DNA from 2 places in the Litchfieldia luteola genome. Region 1 is predicted to be linked to the other one. Evidence: riboswitches for the same ligand, from Rfam matches in the RefSeq annotation. Region 1 holds a riboswitch; the other holds the start of a gene.
What was found. Region 1 has a riboswitch for thiamine pyrophosphate ahead of tenA (thiaminase II). Riboswitches for the same ligand answer to the same signal wherever they lie in the genome.
Positions count from the first base shown of each region.

Region 2: it holds a riboswitch for thiamine pyrophosphate, as region 1 does, so the genes downstream of both, thiT (energy-coupled thiamine transporter ThiT) here and tenA (thiaminase II) in region 1, are expected to answer to the same signal.

Region 1 is NZ_JAGGKM010000001.1:247,932-262,990, forward strand. It holds gene crcB (fluoride efflux transporter CrcB) at 38-445, shown strand; gene J2Z26_RS01320 (fluoride efflux transporter FluC) at 442-810, shown strand; gene liaF (cell wall-active antibiotics response protein LiaF) at 965-1,693, shown strand; gene J2Z26_RS01330 (sensor histidine kinase) at 1,710-2,741, shown strand; gene J2Z26_RS01335 (response regulator) at 2,755-3,402, shown strand; gene J2Z26_RS01340 (YuzI family membrane protein) at 3,488-3,721, shown strand; gene J2Z26_RS01345 (transglycosylase domain-containing protein) at 3,944-5,974, shown strand; gene J2Z26_RS01350 (NfeD family protein) at 6,273-6,806, shown strand; gene J2Z26_RS01355 (flotillin family protein) at 6,856-8,388, shown strand; gene J2Z26_RS01360 (hypothetical protein) at 8,592-9,590, shown strand; gene sigY (RNA polymerase sigma factor SigY) at 9,710-10,282, shown strand; gene J2Z26_RS01370 (YxlC family protein) at 10,224-10,586, shown strand; gene J2Z26_RS01375 (sigma-Y antisigma factor component) at 10,576-10,770, shown strand; gene J2Z26_RS01380 (hypothetical protein) at 10,780-10,983, shown strand; gene J2Z26_RS01385 (YbjQ family protein) at 10,964-11,278, shown strand; TPP riboswitch at 11,379-11,484, shown strand; gene tenA (thiaminase II) at 11,622-12,305, shown strand; gene J2Z26_RS01395 (ECF transporter S component) at 12,375-12,956, shown strand; gene J2Z26_RS01400 (ABC transporter ATP-binding protein) at 12,971-14,440, shown strand; gene J2Z26_RS01405 (energy-coupling factor transporter transmembrane component T family protein) at 14,430-15,059, shown strand, end outside.
Region 2 is NZ_JAGGKM010000009.1:46,117-54,761, forward strand. It holds gene J2Z26_RS20050 (VOC family protein) at 1-164, shown strand, start outside; gene J2Z26_RS20055 (DUF1801 domain-containing protein) at 235-651, shown strand; RNA gene ssrS (6S RNA) at 993-1,182, shown strand; gene J2Z26_RS20065 (plasmid pRiA4b ORF-3 family protein) at 1,237-1,737, opposite strand; gene J2Z26_RS20070 (hypothetical protein) at 1,942-2,445, opposite strand; gene J2Z26_RS20075 (nitroreductase family protein) at 2,581-3,450, opposite strand; gene modA (molybdate ABC transporter substrate-binding protein) at 3,642-4,439, shown strand; gene modB (molybdate ABC transporter permease subunit) at 4,436-5,101, shown strand; gene thiT (energy-coupled thiamine transporter ThiT) at 5,193-5,780, opposite strand; TPP riboswitch at 5,849-5,954, opposite strand; gene J2Z26_RS20095 (SDR family oxidoreductase) at 6,082-6,726, opposite strand; gene J2Z26_RS20100 (GNAT family N-acetyltransferase) at 7,125-7,604, opposite strand; gene J2Z26_RS20105 (hypothetical protein) at 8,220-8,357, opposite strand; gene J2Z26_RS20110 (GNAT family N-acetyltransferase) at 8,460-8,645, opposite strand, start outside.

The DNA.
Region 1 (15,059 bases):
TAGAAATAAAGTAGTTGTCAGTGTAGGGGGTTTGTCGATGGGCCACTCAAAAAATAAAATCATTATATTAATCATGTTTGGTGGATTTATTGGATCTATTTTAAGATATACCTTCGGTGAATGGCTACAGAATACTAATGGATTTCCAGTTGGAACCCTATTTGTAAATATGGTTGGGTGTTTCCTTTTAGGCTGGTTTATAACCTATGGTGTTGCAAAGTTTAAAAGAAATTCTATTTGGGTGCCCTTTATAGGAACAGGGGTAATCGGATCGTTTACTACATTTTCTACCTTCTCACTAGAAACATTCTATTTGATTATGGATAAGCAGTATATTCAAGTAATTACCTATGTAATGGTAAGTGTCATTGTAGGACTCTTTTTCACATTTTTAGGGTATAAATTGGCGTATAAGAAAATTAATAAGGAAGGTCAACCTATATGATAATACTTATTGGTTTAGGTGGGAGTTTCGGAGCGTTATGTCGGTATATCATTGCGTTACGAGTAACTAATAAGTCTAACCAGGTCTTTCCATTAGCAACATTTATCATTAATAGTAGTGGTTCATTTTTATTGGGAGTCTTAGGAGCACTCTACATGTCAGATTTATTAGCTGAATGGGTCTGGTATCTAGTTGGAATTGGTTTTATGGGTGCTTACACAACGTTTTCTACCTTTGGTGTTGAGGCGATACAGCTTTTATTACAAGGGAATAGAAAGATTGCAAGTTATTATGTTCTGTTATCTGTTTTACTAGGTATTACTGGTGCAGGGGTAGGATTTATATCTACTACATACTTCTTATAGCATTAAAAAATCAGTCTTAAGACTGATACTGTTCCCTTCCCTCGTTCGTTCTTTTGAATATATATTTTTCTTATAATAAAGGAAATTCACTACTTAGAGTAAGAGGGTACAAGTATAGTTGAAATTATTCTTTTACTGTGGAAAGAGGGGTCGTATGAAGCAATTTACCTTAAATCGAGTTTTCTCGGCATTATTATTAATCCTTTTTGGAATCTTGTTACTTCTTGTAAATATTGATGTCATTTCCTTGGAAATAAACAATTTATTTGTCACATTCTATCCAGTGCTATTCCTAATTGTTGGATTTAAGTGGTTAGTAGAGTCGATTTTGTCGAAAGGGCAAAAAGGTTGGTTTGGAGGTTTTTTTCTACTACTTTTTGGAACATTACTAGCCCTAGATCGATTAGGTTATATCACATTTACCTTTTGGGATGTGTGGAAGCTATGGCCGGTCTTACTAATTTATTTAGGGATGAAATTATTTTCTAAAGAAAAAAGCGTATCTATTTCATTTGCGAAAAAGGACTCGGTGGCAATTGGAGACTATGTGAGCAACAGTGAAAATTGGTCACTAGAGGATAAGAATATAAAACTTGGAATTGGTGACGTTCATCTCGATTTCAGTAAAGCGTTCATTCCTGATAAAGAAACAAAGATTGATATTTCAGGTTGGGTCGGAGATGTTACCTTACTTGTTCCTGAAGACTTAGCGATCAAAGTCGAGGCTACAGTTAAAACAGGTTCTATAGAAATCTTTGACAATGATTCGGATGGTTTGAATCGCTCGTATTCCTATAAATCTGAACACTATGATGAAGAAACTAGAAAACTAACAATAAATATTAATCTTAGTGTAGGCTCCATTCAAGTTGAAAAGGTGTAAAGGGGGCTTAAGGTAAATGTTTTCAAATTTAAATAGCATTAGGCTAACGATGATTCGTTCACATGTCATTTCTGCACTGATGGTAGGTATTCTCTTTTTTACGGGCCTTCAGCTTATTTTACTAGCACTACCAAAGAACCCTTTAGCATTATCAACAATTCTTTTGCTGACAGCTTTTGTGTTTGTGATCAGTGTGGGATCAGGAATCTATTTTGGGTACAGAGACAGTACAGATGTAAAGAAAAGGCTCGAGGAAGTTTCAACATTTATCACAATTCTTGAAAGAGGTAACTTAAAGACGAGGGTGGATGTTGATGGTCAAGATGAAATTGCGAGGATAACTCAATCGTTAAATCAACTGTCTGCCAAAATTGAAAAGCAAGTACAATCACTCCAAAGGTTAGCTGACGAAAAAACGGAGTTAGCCGAAGAGGCACATAAAGCTGCGTCGATTGAGGAACGCCAGCGGATAGCAAGAGATTTACATGATGCTGTCAGCCAACAGTTATTTGCAGTATCGATGATGTCATCTGCAGCAGTAAGATTACTAGATTCAAAGCCAGAAAAGGTAAAAGAGATCATTGGGCAAGTTTCTGAACTTGCAGCACAAGCTCAGGTGGAGATGAGAGCATTACTCTTGCACTTAAGGCCGGTACATTTAGGAAGAGATTCTCTCTACGAAGGTTTAGTTAAGTTAATTGAAGAACTACAATCGAAATGTTCTCTCCATTTTGAAACGGCCATTGATCAAATCGATTGTTTATCAAAAGGTACAGAAGATCATCTTTTTCGTATTATACAAGAAGCTTTATCAAATATATTGAGGCATTCAGATGCAACGCAAGTAAAGCTCACTTTTTCTCAAAAAGAAGAATACGTTTTTTTGCAAATTTACGATAATGGCAAAGGGTTTGACGTTAGTGAAGATAAGAAAATTTCATATGGTCTTAAAACAATGAGGGAACGCTGTGAAGAAATTGGTGGAGTATTTAAGCTACATTCAAAACAGGATGAAGGAACGTATATTACGATAAGAGTTTCTGTATAAGGGGGAAACAAGAATGAAAAGTCCGATTCGGTTAATTGTAATAGATGATCACGATATGGTAAGACGAGGATTAGTCGCCTATTTGGAAACGGAGCCTATGATCGAAATCATCGCTGAAGGCGCTAGTGGTAAAGAGGCTGTTGAGCTTGTTCATAAATGGAACCCTGATATTGTTTTAATGGACTTAGTGATGGAAAATGGGACGGGAATTGAAGCAACGGAAGAAATTATGAAAACACATCCAGGTTGCAAGATCATTATTTTAACTAGCTTTTATGATGATAAAAAAGTATTTCCGGCTATTGAAGCAGGAGCTTTTAGTTATATCTTAAAAACGGCTAAAGCCGAAGACATTGTCTCAAGCATTATGAAGGCTGCAAATGGCGAAAATGTAATAGAGCCTAAGGTTGCAAGTGTGATGATGAATCGTTTTAGAACCCAAGAAAAACTCCCACATCATGAGCTAACTGAACGCGAATATGATGTATTACAATGCATAGGGGATGGATTAACGAATCAAGAAATTGCTGATGAACTATTCATTGGTATAAAAACTGTCAAAACACATGTGAGTAATATTTTAAGTAAGCTGGAAGTTGCAGACCGAACACAAGCAGCCATTTATGCCAATAGAAATGGGATTTTACGAAAAAAAGAGTGATGTTCATGAAAGGGGAACTTGTACTATTACAAATCGAACTAGCATAAAGTAGTAATAGCAAATCTACTCTGGAAGGTAAGATCGTATGGAAAATGTCTTCTTAAAGCTAGTTCTGATTTTTGTAGCGATTAATTTAAAGGTAATTGGTGCAATCCAACTCATTTTTGAACTTAATACATACAACATAAAAGGGAATGGATTAAGTTGGGATGAGCTTATGACCATTCTAATTTACGACTATCCTATGTATGTGTTTTTGAGTGGAATGTTATTAATCGTATTAGCCCACTTTTTTCCTTTATCAAGAAAAGAATATTGAAATGTATGCTTTTTTCCAAACAGTTGTTTAAATTTAAGCGGAATTTAAATAAACGTTTGTTTAAAAAGAAGCCCAATTTAAACAAACGTTTGATTAGAATAGAAAAATAATCAATTTTTTTTGATTTAATAACTGCATTTAAGGATTTTTTAACCCCCATATAATCATGATTCTCTCGAAGTATATATATTGAACCTTTACGATTGTTATGGAGGATCTAAGATGAAAAGACACCGAGAGAAAAGAAAGCTTATTAACAAAAGTATTCACAAATTAATTCTGCTAGCGCTATTAGTCTTACTATTAGTAGGAATTCTTGCAGTCAATGGATATATCATGACAAGAGATATTAGTGGCTTGAACCATGTTTTACCACAACCAACGATTATCTATGACAGACATGGAGAGGTAGCTAGTACATTACTAAATTCTAAAATTAAAGGTATTGAATTCGAAGAGGTTCCAAACCATGTAGTAAATGCTGTTATATCAGTTGAGGATCATAGGTTTTACAAACATAATGGAATTGACTATCTAGGGATCCTAAGAGCAATGATTCGGAATATCCAAGCTGGAAGTGTAGTTGAGGGTGGTAGTACCATTACACAGCAATTAACTAAAAATGTTTTTCTAACACATGATCAAACATTGAGTAGAAAGTTGGAGGAGTACTTTTTAGCTCAAAAGATTGAAAGAACATACTCTAAAAACGAGATTTTGGAAATGTATTTAAATCAGATCTATTTTGGTGAAGGAGCATGGGGAATCCGGAATGCTGCTGAATTGTATTTTGGCAAAAAGGTTCAGGAATTAACCATAAGTGAATCTGCCATATTAATAGGGTTGATTAAAGCTCCTTCTAAGCTGTCTCCACTTAAGAACTTCGAACAGTCGATGGAGAGAAGAGATATTGTCCTAGCTTTAATGCACAAACATGAATATATCACTGAAGAAGAATTGAATCAGGCAAAGGCTGGGGAAATTGTCCTGGAAGGAAAACAACTTGATCCTTATGAGGGTCAGTATCCTTATTATGTAGACCATATTATTGAAGAAGCAATTGAAAAGTATGGACTTACCCAAAACGAGATTCTTTCAGGTGGACTTCACATCTATACTGAATTAGATCAAAAGATGCAAAAAGCAGCTGAACAAGTTTATCAGAATAGCAATCTATTTCCTAAGGGAACTTCAGAGCAAATAGTTCAAAGTGGAACTGTTCTGTTAGATCCTAAAACAGGGGGGATAAATGCGATTGTAGGTGGCAGAGGAAAACATGTTTTTAGAGGGTTCAATCATGCCACTCAGTTAGAAAGGCAACCAGGATCAACAATGAAGCCACTAGCTGCATACACTCCAGCACTTGAACTTGGATATAGTGTATTTGATGATTTACCTGATTTGCCGATGAGCTTTAATGGCTATAAACCATCTAATTTTAGCAATAGCTATAAAGGGATGGTTACGATGTATGATGCCCTTAGAAATTCTTATAATGTCCCAGCTGTTTGGATGTTAAATAAAGTTGGATTAAAGAATGGGATTAACGCAGTAGAACGATTTGGAATTCCTCTATCAAAAGAAGACCATAATTTAAGTCTAGCCCTTGGTGGTTTACAGCATGGCGTTTCTCCACTACAGATGGCAGAAGCGTATTCAACCTTTCCTAACAAAGGGGTTAGACATGAGGCTCATGCAGTCATAAAGATAATTGATACTAAAGGTGATAGACTTGCTACGTGGCAAGAAAAGTCAGTTCAAGTAACGAGTCCTCAAGTTTCGGAAAGAATGACCTTTATGCTTAAGGGTGTTGTTGATGAGGGTTCAGGTAAAAATGCACGGATTTCAGGTCGAGAGCTTGCAGGAAAAACAGGATCTACTCAAGTGCCAATCACTGGAATTGATGGTGTAAAAGACCAATGGTTTGTAGGATATACACCCGAAGTGGTTGGAGCTATTTGGTTAGGTTATGATAAAACAGATAAAAATCATTATTTAACAACAACAAGTGGAACAACAGCTGCTGTAATATTTAAGGAAATAATGAGTGCAGCTCTAGAGGGAACATCAAGCAGTTCCTTTAATCTTCCAGTTTTCCAAAGTCCTAAGCCTATTCAAAGATTTGATGACAGAGATGAGGATAAGAAAGAGGAACGAAGAGGGCGAGGTAATGGTGAAGGAAAAGAAAAAGGAAAAGGTAAAGGTAACAAGGGGAAAGATAAAGACGATGATGATGACGACGATGATGATTGATTAAGTACAGGATTAAATCCTGTGCTTTTTTTAGTAAATTAATGGGAATGTCCCCATTTTAATTCCTATTATTGTAAAATGAATATGGAAGACTTTTTACAAGAAAGAAATTAAAAATTTCGAAACCTTTTTTAGTTTCAGTCGTAAATACTATTGTGAAACACAAACTTATGTTAAAACCAATGATTAAAAGCAATTCTAAGGAGGACTCTACTATGATTAAGAGCAAGAGCTGTGAATTAGCAAGTAGGCTACAAGAATTGAAAATAATACAGAAGAAAAGTCAGGAATAATTGCCATGGAACTCTTCGGTTATTCATTACAGGAAATCTATTTATTTGGACTAATCATTGGTGGTATATTCACCCTTCTCTACATTCTATTTGGTGATATTTTAGAAGGCATCTTTGAAGCAATTCCTGATGGTGTCTTAAATCCTACACTTATCTTTTCATTTGTTACTATATTTAGTGCAACGGGATACTTGTTTGAAAAACTTTCACCGTTAAATAGTTTTATTGTCTTTATGATTTCTGTCATTCTTGCACTTTTTTCAGTCATTTTATTAAATATATTCGTACTAATTCCTCTACGGTCAGCTGAGGAATCAATTGTTTTTACTGAAGATGATCTGAAAGGGAGACTTGGTAAAGTAATTATTTCTATACCAGAGGATGGCTTTGGAGAAGTTGTGCTAGAAGGAAATAGTGGGACTCTTTCAATGTCAGCGAAAAGTTTTGACGATGATCCAATACCTTATGATAAAGAGGTTCTGGTCATTGATGTGAAAGAATCTGTTCTTTATGTGAAAGCATATGATAGTTTTAATTAAATCTACTAGATTTTAATTATAAAAAATATACTTTTTTAGGAGGAATACTATGCCATCTATTTTTATTATTGTAGGTATTGTTGTAGTTTTACTTTTGGCCCTAATTGCTGTCTTTGTTACGAAATATCGTACTGCAGGCCCAGATGAGGCTCTTATCGTAACAGGTAGCTACCTTGGTGGAAAAAACGTTCATGTTGATGAATCAGGTAACAGAATTAAGATTGTTCGTGGTGGAGGTACGTTTGTATTACCAGTCTTCCAACAAGCAGAACCATTAAGTCTATTATCTAGTAAACTGGATGTTTCAACACCAGAAGTTTATACAGAGCAAGGTGTTCCAGTTATGGCGGATGGAACAGCCATCATTAAAATTGGTGGAACCATCAATCAAATTGCTACTGCTGCAGAACAATTCTTAGGTAAGTCAAAACAAGATAGAGAAAACGAAGCAAGAGAAGTACTTGAAGGTCATCTTCGTTCGATTCTTGGTTCAATGACAGTTGAAGAAATTTATAAAAATCGTGAGAAGTTTTCACAAGAAGTTCAACGTGTAGCTTCACAGGATTTAGCAAAAATGGGATTAATCATTGTTTCTTTCACAATTAAAGATGTTCGTGATAAGAATGGATACTTAGAGTCATTAGGTAAACCTAGAATTGCTCAGGTAAAACGTGATGCTGATATTGCTACTGCTGAGGCAGATAAAGAAACACGTATTAAGCGTGCGGAAGCAGCTAAGGATGCTCAAAAAGCCGAATTAGAACGTGCAACTGAAATTGCTGAAGCAGAAAAGCTAAATCAATTAAAGATTGCAGAATTCCGTAGAGAGCAAGATATTGCGAAAGCGCGTGCTGACCAAGCGTACCACCTAGAAGAAGCGAGAGCAAAACAAGAAGTTACAGAGCAACAAATGCAAGTTCAAATCATTGAGCGTCAAAAGCAAATTGAGCTTGAAGAAAAAGAGATTGCTCGTCGTGAAAAGCAATATGATTCAGAAGTTAAGAAAAAGGCAGATGCAGACCGTTACGCAGTTGAGCAAGCGGCAGCGGCTGATAAAGCTAAACAATATGCTGAAGCAGATGCTAATAAATATCGCATTGAAGCACAGGCAAAAGCAGAAGCTGAAAAAATCAGAATTGATGGTTTAGCAAAAGCAGAAGCACAACGTGCACAAGGGGAATCTGAGGCTGAAGTTATTCGTCTTAAAGGTCTTGCAGAAGCAGAAGCGAAAGAGAAAATTGCAGAAGCATTTGAACAGTTCGGTCAAGCAGCTATCCTTGATATGATCATCCGTATGCTTCCTGAATATGCGAAACAAGTGGCTAGCCCATTAGCAAATATTGATAAAATTACAGTTGTTGATACAGGTGGAAACGGTCCAAATAGCGGGGCAAATAAAGTGACAGGCTATGCAACAAACCTGATGGCTTCACTTCAGGAATCACTTAAAGCATCCTCTGGACTAGATGTAAAAGAATTAATTGAAAACTTCTCTGGTAAAGGGAATGTTAGACACAGTATTGATTCACTTGCGAAGGATTTAACTGAAGCTAAGAAAACAGAAAATCCCGAGAAGGAATAAGTTTGATTAAAACAGGATCTTAGGCTATTGATGCCTAGGGTCCTGTTTTTTATATGTGGAAAAGGGTTAGACCGATAAACTTCATTCGTGAGTATTTTTCTCCTAAGAAACCCAATGATAAGGCATAATTCCTCTTTACAATCCGTATTACTTTACAATCAATAGTAAAACCTAACAATAAATCAAAAATAAGGAGATAATGTATGAAGAAAAAATGGATTCTCTTCGTAATTGTTGGGGTTGTGTTGTTAACTCCACTTTTTGCTGAGGCGCACGTGAAATGGTTTACAGATGTCCAACCGGAAAAAGAAACAATTCATAACATATTATCGCCATTTTTTATGGTAATGGCTTTACTTTCGGCACTCATTTTATCAGTCTTACCACAGTTGTTGCCAAAGGTGATGAAGTTACCCTATGTTGGAGATATCGATAAAAAGCTAGATAATTTCCGCAGATTTTCAAGATATTTGCTGAAATATGGAACGGCAGTAACACTTATTATTCAAGTAGTATCGGGCACCATTTTTGCCCCAGAATTTTTAATTGAAAACAGTTGGGAAACAGTCTTAATTTGGGCTGCAATTGTCACGCTACTGATTCCAAATCATTATGCAACAAAAATTGGGGCATCTATTATTTTGGCCCTATTCCTATATGTTTTATCAAACGTCGGTCTATTCCATATGCTTGATTATGGATTTTATCTTGCGATTGTCTTCGTACTTTTAATTGGCAAAACAAGACTAGAAAATTGGGGTTTTCCTTTTCTTTACTTAGGAACAGGATTATCACTCTGCTGGGTTGCCGTTGAAAAGTGGGTATATCCAGTCATGAGCGCTGATATCATCTATAATCATAACGTGCCGACATTTGGATTTGCTCCTGAACACTTTATTGTAATGGCTGCATTTATTGAGTTTATTGTTGGCTATTTGCTTGTGGTAGGTGTGCTAAACAGGATCTTATCCGTTATTTTAACTCTAATCTTTTTTTCGACCACTCTTCTTTTTGGTGTAACGGAAATCATTGGTCACTTTATGATTCATATTGTGTTAGTTATTTTTATCATTGAGGGAGTGTCCTTCTATAACCCGCCAATTCGTATACACAAGTCAATCATTGATCAAATGATTTTTGTGTTTTTAAACTATATCTTTGTTCTTGCTACCTTTATACTTATTTATTATCGATTTGCTTAAGCAGCTTTCAGAAGAGAGCTGCTTTTTAAAATAAATTAAAAAATGTAGTGAACTTTTTTGAACAGTTAAACGTATTACCTTTAGATAAAAAAACGGACTACACTGGGGAGAGCCATTAGATGGACGATAAAGACTTAATAAAAAGTGCAAAGCGGGGTGACTCTCTTGCTTTTGCAATGCTTTTTGAAAAGCATTATTCCTTCTTAGTAAAATACTTAATCAAAGTGACCATGAAGCCAGAAATGGCAGAGGACTTGGCCCAAGAAACGATGATTAAGTGTATTGAAAAAATCAAACTATACAACGGAAAATCAAAGTTTTCCTCTTGGCTTATCACGATAGCAACGAACATCTATATAGATGATCTGCGTAGAAAGAAAAGAGAGCAAAGTTGGCAAGAGCAGGAACAGGCTCTTCGCAAAATGAAGTGGCAGTTTGAGAGTAGAAATGAAGAGTGGAATGATGTTTTGAATGCACTTGGGAAACTATCAGATGAAATTCGCATTCCAATTGTGTTAAAGCATTATTACGGATATGCCTATGATGAAATAGCAGACATGCTTGGGATTGCACTTGGTACTGTAAAATCACGAATTCACAATGGAATCGCGACTGTTAGAAAGGAGTTGAACGATGATGACAGAAGACAAGATTATCCCGTTAAAGAAGAAACAACAACAACAAGACTTTGATTCAAATCTCATCGATAAGATAAATAAGGGTCTTAACCAATTGGACAACACCTATCAAACATATACACCTAATGTACAGTGGTTTGAGCAAATGGTCATCAAAGAAAAAGAAGCTGCTAGAAGAAGACTCGTAAAAGAATTAATTATCTTCTTTATATCAGCTATTACTATATTAAGTTTATTAGTACTAACAATTTTTAAAGCACCAGTTATTTTTATAGTATTACAAGTGATAGTAACCATTTCCCTACCACTAGGAGTTTATATCCACCATAGAAAACAGGTGATCATTCATGACAGTTGAAGAACTAATACTTATTCCACTTGTTGCAGTCATCCTAATCGCACAAAGTACCTTTCTTTTTCTAGATGCTAGAAAAAGAGGTCATAATTACTGGTTATGGGGTATTGTCGGATTAATCCAGGCCCCTATGCCTTCTCTGTTTTATCTACTCTTTGTTAGAAAAATATTTAAAACGAAAAAGTAGGTTATGAATATGGATCGATTAAAGTATGTATTAACAGCTACTGCCACGATTGGACAACTAATTGGTATTGTTTTTCTATTCATAAACATACAGTGGGCAATATTCTTTTATATTTGTTATGGAGTGGCGATTGTTGCATTATTTGCTGTACTGATAAGAGAAAGAAGGAAAGAAAAAAAGGAGGAAGAAGAAAATGATTATCGTGACTACTGAGTTTGTACCTGGCAAGGAAGTTAAGGAATTAAAAGGATTTGTAAAAGGAAGTACAGTTCAATCGAAACATATCGGAAAGGACCTACTAGCTGGCCTAAAAACAATTGTAGGTGGAGAAATAAAAGATTATACAGATATGATGACGGAAGCTAGAAAAATAGCCATTGGAAGAATGGTAGAGGACGCAAAAAAAATGGGTGCCAATGCTGTCATTGGTGTGAGATTAGAGACATCCAGCGTAATGGCGAATGCTTCTGAAATTATCGCCTATGGAACAGCAGTTTACGTAGAATAGTCTAAAAATAGATCTACTTATTTCCAAAAAAAGGTTTGACAACGTTAAGAAACCTGTTAGTATAGGTAGCAGTAACATGTTATTTTAAAATTTAATATTGTTTTTCCACTAGGGGTGCCTTTTAAAGGCTGAGATCGAAGTGTACTTTGAGACCCTTAGAACCTGATCTGGTTAACACCAGCGTAGGGAAGTGGAGTATAGGAATCTCTGTATTTATGTGCATTTTCCATTACAACCACTTCTTTACTCTGGTAAAGTAAGTGGTTTTTTTATGTTGTTTTACGAATTCGACAAATGCCACGCACTTGTCGAAATCCCACTAAAATCTTAGGAGGAATGGAAAATGACTTTTTCACAGGAAATTAGAAAAGAAGCGAATTCGATTTGGGAGGCAAGCTTTGACCATCCATTTGTAACAGGCATTGCGGACGGCACTTTATCACTTGAGTCTTTTCGTTATTATGTCTTACAGGATGCTTACTATTTATCTCATTTTGCAAGAATTCAAGCATTAGGTGCAGCGAAAGCAGAGGATTTACATACAACAAACAGATTAGCGATTCATGCACAAGGTACGTATGAGGCTGAGTTGTCATTACATGAAAACTTTTCAAAACGTCTAGGTATTACAGAGGAAGAAAGACAAAACTTCGTAGCAGCACCAACAGCATATGCATATACGTCACATCTTTACCGTGCTGCATACTCTGGACACTTAGGTGATATTATTGCAGCTTTACTTCCTTGCTACTGGCTGTACTATGAAATCGGTGAAAGACTACAAGGTTCAACTCCTGCTGAACCAATCTACCAAGAATGGATTGAAGCTTACGGTGGAGATTGGTTCCGAGAACTAGTTGAAGAACAAATCAATCGACTTGATGAACTTGCTGAAAAAGTAACAGAAGAAGACCGCAAACGCATGAAAGAACACTTTATGATTAGCAGCCAATACGAATACTCCTTCTGGGAAATGGCCTACCGCCTGGAAAAATGGCCTGTTGAAAATACTAAATTAGAAGTTTAACAGATCCGTTCGACATCTTCTATGAAGATGTCGAATCTAAAAATTTAATAAAAAAGGAGTCAATCATATATGAATAAAGGTTTAAAGCTGACTGATATATTAGTTACTGTCGTTATTGCAATTGCATTTGGTATAGTTTATAAACTTTGGGGGCCACTTTATTATGCTGTGAAGCCACTTGGACTTCACGCCGATCAGCTAATCTATGGAATGTGGTTTATTGCCGCAACGGTTGCTTTCCTAATTATTAGAAAACCAGGGGTAGCATTACTAGCTGAAACAGCGGCAGCTTCTGGTGAGTTCTTAATGGGATCTGAATTTGGTTTAACTGTATTGCTATATGGATTTATTCAAGGTTTATTTGCAGAGCTAGTATTAGCAGCTTTCCGTTATAAGCGTTTTGACTTACTTGTTGTATGTCTAGCAGGTTTTGGTGCAGGTCTAGGCTCACTAATTATGGATTTTGCCTATGGTGAGGTTGGCGACCTTGCTGCCTGGAACTTAACGTTGTTTATTGTAGCAAGATTTGTTGGTGCTGTTTTATTTACAGGGGTACTTGCTTATTACCTAGTGAAAGCTCTTGAAGCGACTGGAGTGACAAACCTAGTACGTCCAGCTACACAAGAGGATTTTGATGCACTAGATCGTTAAATGGGGTGCTAAAAATGAAAAAAGTTGCACATGTTGAAAATCTACGCTTAAAGTTTACTGGAGGAGAATCCTTGTTATTCAAGGATTTATCCTCTACTTTTTATCAAGGAGAAAAGGTACTTCTTCTCGGCCCATCAGGGTGTGGAAAATCCTCACTACTGCAAGTGTTAACAGGGTTAATACCCAATTCCATTGATGTACCTATGAAGGCAGACAGTATAGAGATTCCAGCATCTTGGGGCTATGTGTTTCAAGACCCTGATACTCAATTTTGTATGCCTTTTGTTGACGAGGAAATTGCGTTTGTACTAGAAAATCTCCAAGTGCCTAGAGAACAAATGAACCAAAAAATCCACGAACTTCTTTTTAAAGTAGGACTAATTCTAGATTCAACACATACTTCAATTAACACATTATCAGGAGGAATGAAGCAACGGTTGGCGATTGCTTCAGTATTAGCTCTAGAACCTGAAGTTCTCTTTTTAGATGAGCCAACAGCCATGCTTGACCCAGAAGGAACAAAGGATATTTGGGATACGATAAAAAAAATAAGCAAAGACAAGACAGTCATCATCGTTGAACATAAAATTGATCATGTCATTGACTTTGTCGACCGAATTATCCTCTTTGATGGGAAAGGACAAATCATTGCTGATGGAGATAAAGATGAAATTTTCCTGAACTACAAGAAAGAAATTAAAGCTCAGGGAATTTGGTATCCGGGCGTATGGGATGAGTATGTCAGTGAAAGGCCATCTAACCTGCCAGATTTTATGGAAGATGCGAATGAAGTCCTTAGGTTAGAAAACTTTACAGGCTACCGGAATAAAGAAGCAAAAATACATGTACCTGATTGTACAGTCAAAGCAGGAGAATGGATTGTAATTGTTGGAGAAAATGGTGCCGGAAAGAGTACGTTATTACATGCCTTATTTCAATTTATTAAAACGTCAGGACACTATGATTTAATGGAGACAAACATTCAACATATCCAAAAACTGACTAAGTATTTAACATTTGTTTTTCAAAATCCTGAATTCCAGTTCATTACGAATTCTGTCTATGAAGAGATAGCCTATTCATTAAAAATGGAGAAGGTCAATGATAAGGAAATTGAAGAAAAAGTAAATGAACTGTTAACTCTTTTTCAGTTGGAAAATCACCGCAAACAACATCCCTATCAACTATCAATGGGACAAAAGCGCAGATTAAGTGTAGCAGCATCCATTGTTAAGGGGCAAAGAATCATGCTCCTAGATGAACCAACATTTGGCCAGGATTCAAAAAATACATTCGCATTGCTTGAGCTCATTGAACAGTATCGTAGAAAAGGAACGACTATATTGATGGTGACACATGATGAACAAATTGAAGCTCATTTTGCCACAAGGGTATGGCATATCGAAGCTGGCGAGCTGATCAATGATCGAGTTCAAACTAGGTCTCAGCCTTTTTTAGAAAGGAAAGTGACCTATGCAAATTAACTTTTCATTTGAAGAAACCTGGCTGCACAAGATTAATCCAAGTGTAAAACTACTTACGATGATATTTCTACTATTTATCGTACTGTTTATTCATAACCTAAACTTTATGATGAACTTTGCCATTATCACTCTCATTCTCTACTGTTTTTTTACAGGACACCCAACGAAACGAGTACTACTCTTTTCCATACCCTTTGTGATTGTATTTATTTCTACAGCATCCTCTATGATTCTGTTTGGAAAAGGTGATACTACTTGGCTTAAATGGGGGCTCATTTCTATTTCGGAGGAGAGTTTTTATAGAGGAATACACATTGGTTTTCGAGCTCTCACTTTTGCAGCCTTAGGATTGACCTTTGCATTAACAACAAGACCTGTTTATTTATTTTATTCCTTAATGCAACAGTTAAAACTAAAGCCAAAATATGCGTATAGCTTTATGGCTGCAGTGAGGCTTATACCGATTATGATTGAAGAATTCCAAACCATCCGAAATGCCATGAAAGTTCGTGGTGGGGATGACAAAAATGGGATTCTATCTATTTTTAAAAAAATGAAATCCTACACGATACCTATGTTATCCCAAAGCATTCGTCGAGCACACAGAATTGCAGTTGCT
Region 2 (8,645 bases), on a different contig from region 1:
AATTTGAAAATCAAGAAGAAATTAACAAAGTGTATAAGAGATTAAGTGAAACTGGTACCGTCTATATGGAACTTCAAGATACGTTTTGGGGTGCTACCTTTGCAAAAGTGAAGGACAAATTCGGGATTACATGGGATCTAAATTATCAAAAAGATCAAAATTAACAGTGCTACATAAAAAAACTGGTTCTAAAGATTGCCAGGTGTTTATATTTTCATGAAATGGAGATTACATATGTATGAGCTAAAAACGAAAGAAACAGAAAACAGTGTTATTGAGTTTATAGAAAAGGTTGATAACCCCAAAAAACGTGAGGATGCCTACAAGCTATTAGACATATTTACAGAAACAACAGGATATCCTGCAAAAATGTGGGGGCCAAGTATTATTGGTTTTGGGTCATATCATTACAAATACGCTTCCGGACATGAAGGAGATGCACCACTTGTCGGCTTTTCACCTCGTAAAGCAAAAATAAGTCTTTATTTTGCTACTGGTGTTACAGAACGTGATGAATTACTAAAGGATTTCGGCAAGCATACCTCTGGAAAGGCCTGTGTTTATATTAATAAGGTTGCGGATATTGATGTGTATGTATTAGAAGCACTTATAAAACAATCCATTGCATTTTTACAAAGAACGTATGGATAATCCTTATATAAAGTTCAGAAGACTGGAGTAATCTTTTTGAAAAGTAAAACAAGGATAGAGAGGCTTTTTACTGCAGGTCTATCCTTGGATAAGTTTTATACCTATACTAATATACCCCTTCTTCAAGAACTGACTTATTATCTGTTTTGCATTTACCCATAATCTCTTGTTCCAATAATTCTATAAGATCTTCTTCTAACTCTAGTAAGATTGTCTCTTTTTAAGCAATGAGGAGTTTACATCTCTTAACTGATTCATGATATCCCCCACCTTTCATCATTTTTATATTTTAAGTAAAAAATAACCATTGAACTTGAAGTAAATAACATGTAAGATAACAATACAAGCTGCGTTGTACGTAATTTTAATTAAGTTTTAACCTTTAAGCTGTAATAGGGAGTTTAACATCGAGCTGGAATGTCATGCCTCATCATGTGCTGGAGGAAGACAGGAAGGTTTCTGCAAACACCCACTTTGAGAAGTGGTGGTTTAAAACTTTCTTATGCGGATTACGGCAAATGTGGCTTTCTACCTTTAACATTCCAATCCAGTCTCTAATCAGGGATTGGATTTTTTATTTTCCTACTATATCTTATCCCATAAATTCTTAAGTTGTTGATTAATTGCTTTTCTTAGCTCCTCATTTCCTAGCTTATTACTTCCTAATAAATACTCAACTGGTGCTTCGCCAACTGCTTTTCTACATATTGGATAAAAATACGTAGATTCACCAATATCAATTATTTTTTCTAAGATAATCTCATGCTGCCAGTAGTTCCCGAAATCATAGATATAACGACATATATCCTTCTCTTTTGTTAACCAATTTTCTATTGTACTATCTACTCCTGAAAGAGTAACTTCCTCTGCCAAAAGGTCGTTAGGGCCAATTGTAACCCCATGGTTTTTGATCATTTTTCCGTCAGACCGAATAACTTCAAATAAATACAAATGATCTCCCTCCCATTCAAATAAAATTTGAAGAGTTTCATGTAAATTAGCAAACGACATTTTACTACTAACTTGAAGCCTCCGCCAAATGATAGGAATTGTGCTAGTCAATGTTATTTTTAATTGGTAAATCATTAATTAACCCCTTTCTTAGTTAATGAAATTGGAAACAAAAACACGTAGGTTGTATGAAATGTATGTGAACGTGAAGTTGAAAATCATGGCAAAAGTTGAATGATTGATTGGAGCGCGAGGGTAGACCAAGATTAGATAATAAACCCAAGCGTAAAGAAGATTAGTGAGGAACGGCCAACTTTGTTTTTCGTGTAATATGCATTATTAATATAGTGGAAAAAATAAATGAATAGTAAATGCTACTGTAAATGCAAATGCAGTAGTACGATGAAATTTCTTACGAAATCCAGAGGATTTTTTATGTCTTAAATAACCTGCAAAAAGGGTCAGCATTAAGAAAGAAATTGAAAGATAACCACTCACTAACTTGCCGTGAAAAAATCCAATACGATTACCTAGTTCGATAAGCATGATGATAGCATGAATCGTTACAAAAGCTGTTCCAACAATCCCTAATGGAATATGAACTTTCATCATTTTTCTTGAGAGCTTGGCTAGGGTTGTTCTAAGCTTACGAATTTTCGACTTACGAATAACAAGAAATATAAAGTACATATTAACATTCACTAAAAACAACAGTATTCCTGCTTGGGCCAGTAATTGCCCTGTGATTACCGATAAGGACTGATTCTGTTGAAACAACCAGATATAAACTCCTGAGCAAAAAACAAACAGCACGTTTATAATAATCCAAGCATAATAAGACATCCAAAACATCTCCCTTACCTACACATTATACCAAAATCATCTCCCCTGCAGTGTTCTCCATCACAGTTTAGGGCCTGACCCCCAGTACGTTAAAGCTTTAACGCACTGGGGGTCAGGCCCCAAAAGACATAATTGTTAACTATTTATCTGCCATGAAGCAATGTATTCGTAATTTGAATTTGGAAGGTCCATTTCTGGGTCTTCTACTATCCATTTACCTTCGAGACTTAATTCTTTGCAAGCCATATCAAATTGGCACATCGCAATGCCCATGTCCAAGAGTTGCATATCATAACCCAAACTACTACTATAATTTGGTGTATGTTCTATGTACAGATGAGAGGTCTTTCGATCAGGTGATACGACAAGCCTCCATGGTTGTTTATTAGATGCAGAGGGTCCCAGTCTCAACATTTCTATCGGGATAGCAAGAGGCCCAGCGTTCTCCTCTCGTAATGGTTTGTCAAATGCAGCATCAAAGAACAGCTTCTCCCACGCTTTTTTGTTATCTGCTTTTACAACTACCCTTACAGCTTTATCAAATATTCTTTCTTTCTCGTTCGGATAGCCAATTGGTGTGATACAAGGGATAAATTCTCCATCTTTGATTGAAGAGAGCTCCTGTTCAAATGAGTTTCGACTAAATGTTCCACCCATCCAACACGTTCCCAACCCTATCCCCGTAGCAAATAAAGTTAACTTATGAAAGCTATAAGCAAAATCAACTAATGAATACTTATTTTTTTCAGTGATTCCTACTAAATAAGCTCTTGGGTTCTTAATAAATCCATACGTACCAAGCTTAATCCCTTTATCTGTTACATTATTGTTCACCTGCACTAATGCAACCTTACCCTGTCTATTGAAAGGTCCACTAAAACTTCCTGCTTTTTGTATGTATTCAATAATAGCTTGATAATCGCCATCTGATATGTTTTCAGTTTTATATGTTCTAATTGATTTTCGATTTCTCATCACTTCAATCATGGACCTATTATCATTCATTGCCTCTCACACCTCTCTGACCACATTACTTATACATATATCATATCACAAGCAAAGTTTCCTCTCCCATTCCACTATTTCAATGCTTATTTCATAGAAAGTCTAATAATTGTAAAATATAAATAGTTAAAAAGCAGTTATAATCGATTATAATATAAAGTGGTTTTCTTGATTTGTAGGAGGATGTCTAATTGAAGAAGTTACAAATATATATTTACATAATATTGATGCTAGTTATTAGCACTGGATGCTCTAATCTTGAAACAGATAACGAGCAGAAAGATAAAGATATCCAAGTAGGGCTAACCATCTCAGCTGCAGCCAGTTTAACTGATGCGTTGAACGCAATTAAATCTAAATTTGAAGCAAAGTATCCAGAAATTAAAATCACATATAACTTTGGGAGCTCAGGTACCTTGCAGCAACAAATCATTCAGGGTGCTCCAGCTGATTTATTTTTTTCGGCAGCCGAGGACAAGTTTTATGATTTAGTTGAAAAAGGGTTTATTACACCTGATAGTGGAGTCGATTTAGTCGGGAATTCATTAGTTTTAATAACACCTAAAGAGAACAGCAAGGAAATAAAAATGTTTGAGGATTTACCATCTCAAGGAGAAACAATTTCGATTGGTACACCTGAGACTGTTCCTGCCGGGAATTATGCTAAAGAAGTGTTAGTGAAATTAGGAATCTGGAATAGCCTTGAACAAAAAATTGTTTTTGCAAAAGATGTACGACAGGTCTTAACATATGTTGAAACAGGAAATGTAGATGCAGGAATTGTTTATCATACAGATGCCCTTGCATCAGCTAAAATTGAAATTCAAGAGATAGCTAAGGAAGATACACATTCACCTATCATATATCCTTTAGGTATTTTAAAAGAGAGTAAAAATCCAAATGAGGCCAAGCTATTCTTCGATTTTATGCAAACAGAAGAAGCTCTATCTATTCTCGAAAGCTACGGATTTGTGGGTCTTTTAAAATGATAAATGACGTAATCTGGAGCCCTGTAAAACTCTCTTTACAAATTGCTTCGTTTTCTTTACTTGTCGTCTTGATTTTAGGTGTACTAATTGCTCGTCTAATGGCAAATCGAACGTTTAAAGGGAAATCGATAGTTGACACATTGCTGCTTTTACCTTTAGTTTTGCCTCCATCTGTCGTTGGATTCTTATTGATCGTGATTTTTGGTAAAAACTCATACATTGGTCAATTCATTGAATGGTTGTTTAATCAACCGATTATTTTCACATGGTGGGCTGCTGTTATTGCTGCCATTGTTGTTTCATTCCCATTGATGTACCAATCCGTTCTAATTGGATTCGAATCCATTGATAAGGACATAGAAGATGCATCTAGAATTGATGGAGCAAGTGAGTGGAATGTATTTTTACAGATTACTGTTCCACTGGCATCGAAAGCCATCATTACTGGAGGAATTTTAAGCTTTGCCCGTGCACTAGGCGAATTTGGTGCTACACTCATGTTTGCTGGGAATATACCTGGGAAAACTCAAACGATTCCCACTGCCATTTATGTTGCAATGGATTCAGGAAACATGGGCCTAGCATGGACCTTAGTTATAATCATACTCTCTATTTCATTTCTAATGCTGATTTCGATTAACCTTATAAAAAAACGATATTAAATAAGCATTTCTACATCTGGTAGGGATGCTCTTTTTCAAAAAAAATAACACCCAGAAATTAATCTGAGCGTTACCTTGTGTTTAGAATTTATTATTTTGAAACTCCACCGATTGTTTCTTTTTGCTTTACTAAACGAGGAGCAGTTACAAGTAAAAGGACTAAAACAATTGAGCATAAGATGAATGCTCCTAGTGCTGTTCCACCGTTAACAAATAGAGAGTAAATAACTGGAGACATATCTTCTGGCGCATAGTCTCCCCAGAAAACAACACCTGCTATAAAGTGCCAGAAATAGCGTGCAACTGTTCCTACTAATACAGCAACAATTACCCAAAGTGCAATAGCACCCTTATTATTTTCCTTAACTGCTTTTTGGATGGCAGGATATAACAGTCCCGCAAACCCAACAAATGCAAAAGCAATAAAATATTCAATCGCAAATTGAAGTGGCGTTAAAAAGTAGGCATCCCCGGTTACTACCTGAAGTAGTCCCCATAGAAAACCAGCTACTAAACTCACTCTGAAGCCCCAACGTAATGCTAAAATAAAGATTGGAACCATCGCAACTGAAATGGACATCCATGGTCCTAGTTGAATGGAAGGTAAAAAATCAAGAATTAGTGCAAATGCAGCGAAGATAGAAGCTTCAATCATTGCTTGCAAGTTCATTTTCTTCATAAAAAAATCTCCCCTTTGTTCATTATTCGTAACCTCAAGGGGAGATTCCATAGGTATTACAAAATACCTATGTCTCTATTTCACATTCCTGCGCTAGCATTATCTAACAGGTTCGAAGGGTCAGAACAGAGAAAAACTGTTCACTCTCAGCGTAAAGCTCCCCTTGTGGTATACAAGTTATTAAGTTCATAGTTGATTATAACCGAATTATATATTTGTTTAAAGTGTTAAATGTTAATTATTTGATTTAGTTGCTAAAGGTGAACTGAATTGAATACTCCAACACTGTAAATCTTTCTGACTATAAACCTTTCAGTGCCTTACTCACAGGAGTTTCCCCATTCACCAGATCGAACCCCTTATGGTACGTGGTTTCTTCAGAAAGTGACTCCATTACAACCTTTGCAACATCAGCTCGAGTAACAGATCCTCGTTCTAAACTAGGTCCTACAGTCACCTTTCCTGTTTCATCTTCATTTAGAAGACCACCTGGCCTTACAATCGTATAGTTCAATCTACTTTGAACAAGTGCTCTGTCTGCGTAGTGCTTCGCAACATAATACGGTCGGAGCTTCTCATTCCAGTTATCACGTGTATTCGCCCCAAGCGCACTTACCATCACAAAGCGGTTAACATTCACTTGCTCTGATGCCTCCACTGTTTTTACCGCACCATCAAGATCAATTAAAAGAGTTTGATCATATCCAGTTTGCCCACCAGATCCAGCTGTAAATACGACCGCATCACAACCTCTAATTGCCTCAGCCACTTGTTCGACTCCATCTTCGAGACTAGCTACAACCGTTTCTACACCTTTGGTCTTAAAGAACTCAACCTGTGCATTCTTTCGTACCATCGCTCTAACCGTATATGCCTCACTATCCTGCAGGAGGTCTACAAGTAACTTTCCAATTTGTCCATTCGCTCCTACTACACAAACCTTCATCCAATCAAACTCCTTTCTTCTTTTCTACATCTATTATTGCATCTTAAGAAACTCCCTTCAAAGGTTATGCTTTTATCGTGCAAACTATAAGCCATTTCAATAATATGCCTTCAGATAAAATTCTGAATTTTAAGACTTATCATTTCATAAAACAGATACATCGTCGATATAATAAAAATTAACATTTTCACTATTAATATATTCTTTTAAGGTGGTGCTCACTTGGAACTCATCGAATATCTATATCCCACTACATGGACAGGAGCAACTGTATTTTTACTTGGTAGTTTACTAACAGTCTACCTACACTTGAAAGTATACAAACTTGAAGAATAATAATTGATTCCCTTTGGAACTTTCCCACAAAAAATACCGGTGCGAACGCGGCCCGGTATTTTTTACAGTTTAACCCTCTTCGTTTCTAAATCGTACCATTTTACCCAGCGAACAGTGCCCACTCCGTTTCGTTCATCAATTTTCACTTTAAAATTGTGCTTTCTATAAAAATTCCTCAAGCCTTCTGGGTTATCTGAAATATCTCCAACAATTTCAATAATCCCTTCTGACAAGCAATACGACTTTAAATATTTTATGAGAATGGATCCAAGACCGCGATTGTGCTTATGCCCACGAATATCCCCAATATGTATACACTTGTTGTTATATACCTGTGATTTCGCTTCAAACGTTAATATCGCAGCATCACAAGAAAACGGGTCACTCCATTGATTCTTTCCTTCTTTTTTATACATTGCAAAAATACAATAGTTATCCCTACTTTTAAACTTGTAAACAATAACTTTATTATTCGAGTTGTCCAATTCTGTTCCTAAAAAAACTAGATCGTGCTGTTCCAACGTGTTAATTATTTTTTCCATAATTATCACCTCATCCTAGTTTATGCTTGTATTAGTTGATTAAGAAGAACAAATTAAACAGTTGTTTAGGAAAGATGTCATGATTCTAATCTCCCTCTTAAACTATAGGTAAAATTTACTCTTTTCTACCTTTAAACGAACATACGTTCTAAAAGTGATAGAATTTTTTGCTACTTGGTGCTAATATTAAACTAGTATCTATACAAGCAGGTGGGCAGTTCACCATTTCCCTTGAAGGGAGGTGGTAAGATGACGACGTTCGAGGCAATCACTGTGGCACTTCATTCTAATCTCGTATTGGTAGGTGTATTAACAATTGTGATCATGTTATTCGTCGAAAACAAAAAGAAGTAACCTCCCCCGCCTGACCTAGGTAAAGGGTAGCTACTTCTTCTGAGTAAGTACTTGTTATACTTGGTGGCCGCTCACATTGCGGCTGTAGATGCTATTGATCAGATGTTCGCAGCATCTGATCTTTTTTAGTTAGTTCAATTATAAAATAAACTACACTGACGAATCAAGAAGTTGTACAGAAAAACAAAATGCCTTTCAGTAGCTATACTAAAAACCATCCCCTGCTATGTAAAGTTACAATCAAGGGATGGTTTTTAATAATTAATCTTTTAATTTAACCGGTGTAACAACAGCATATAAGTTTTGAGATGAATCTTTTACATTCACTTCTACTACTTTATACCCTGTTCCGTTGTTATCTTTATTTGTAATCACAGTATTTAGTTGATTTACGTACATCTTATAATCATCCTTTCAATATTACTCACACAAGAACTACTATATTCAGGAGATTATAAAATGTGACTACTTTTTTGTGAAATTTTCTTGAAGTCGGTCTTTTTATTTAACAAGCACCATTAGTTCCTCATCATAATATTGATCTTCAATTTTTAATGCTCGTTTATCGACTCCATATGTTTTAAAACCAAGTGATAAGTATAACCTTTTAGCTGGCTCGTTACTTGCATTAACCGTTAGGTATATTTGTTCAATCTCATCCAATTTCTGTGCCTCTTCAATTGCGGC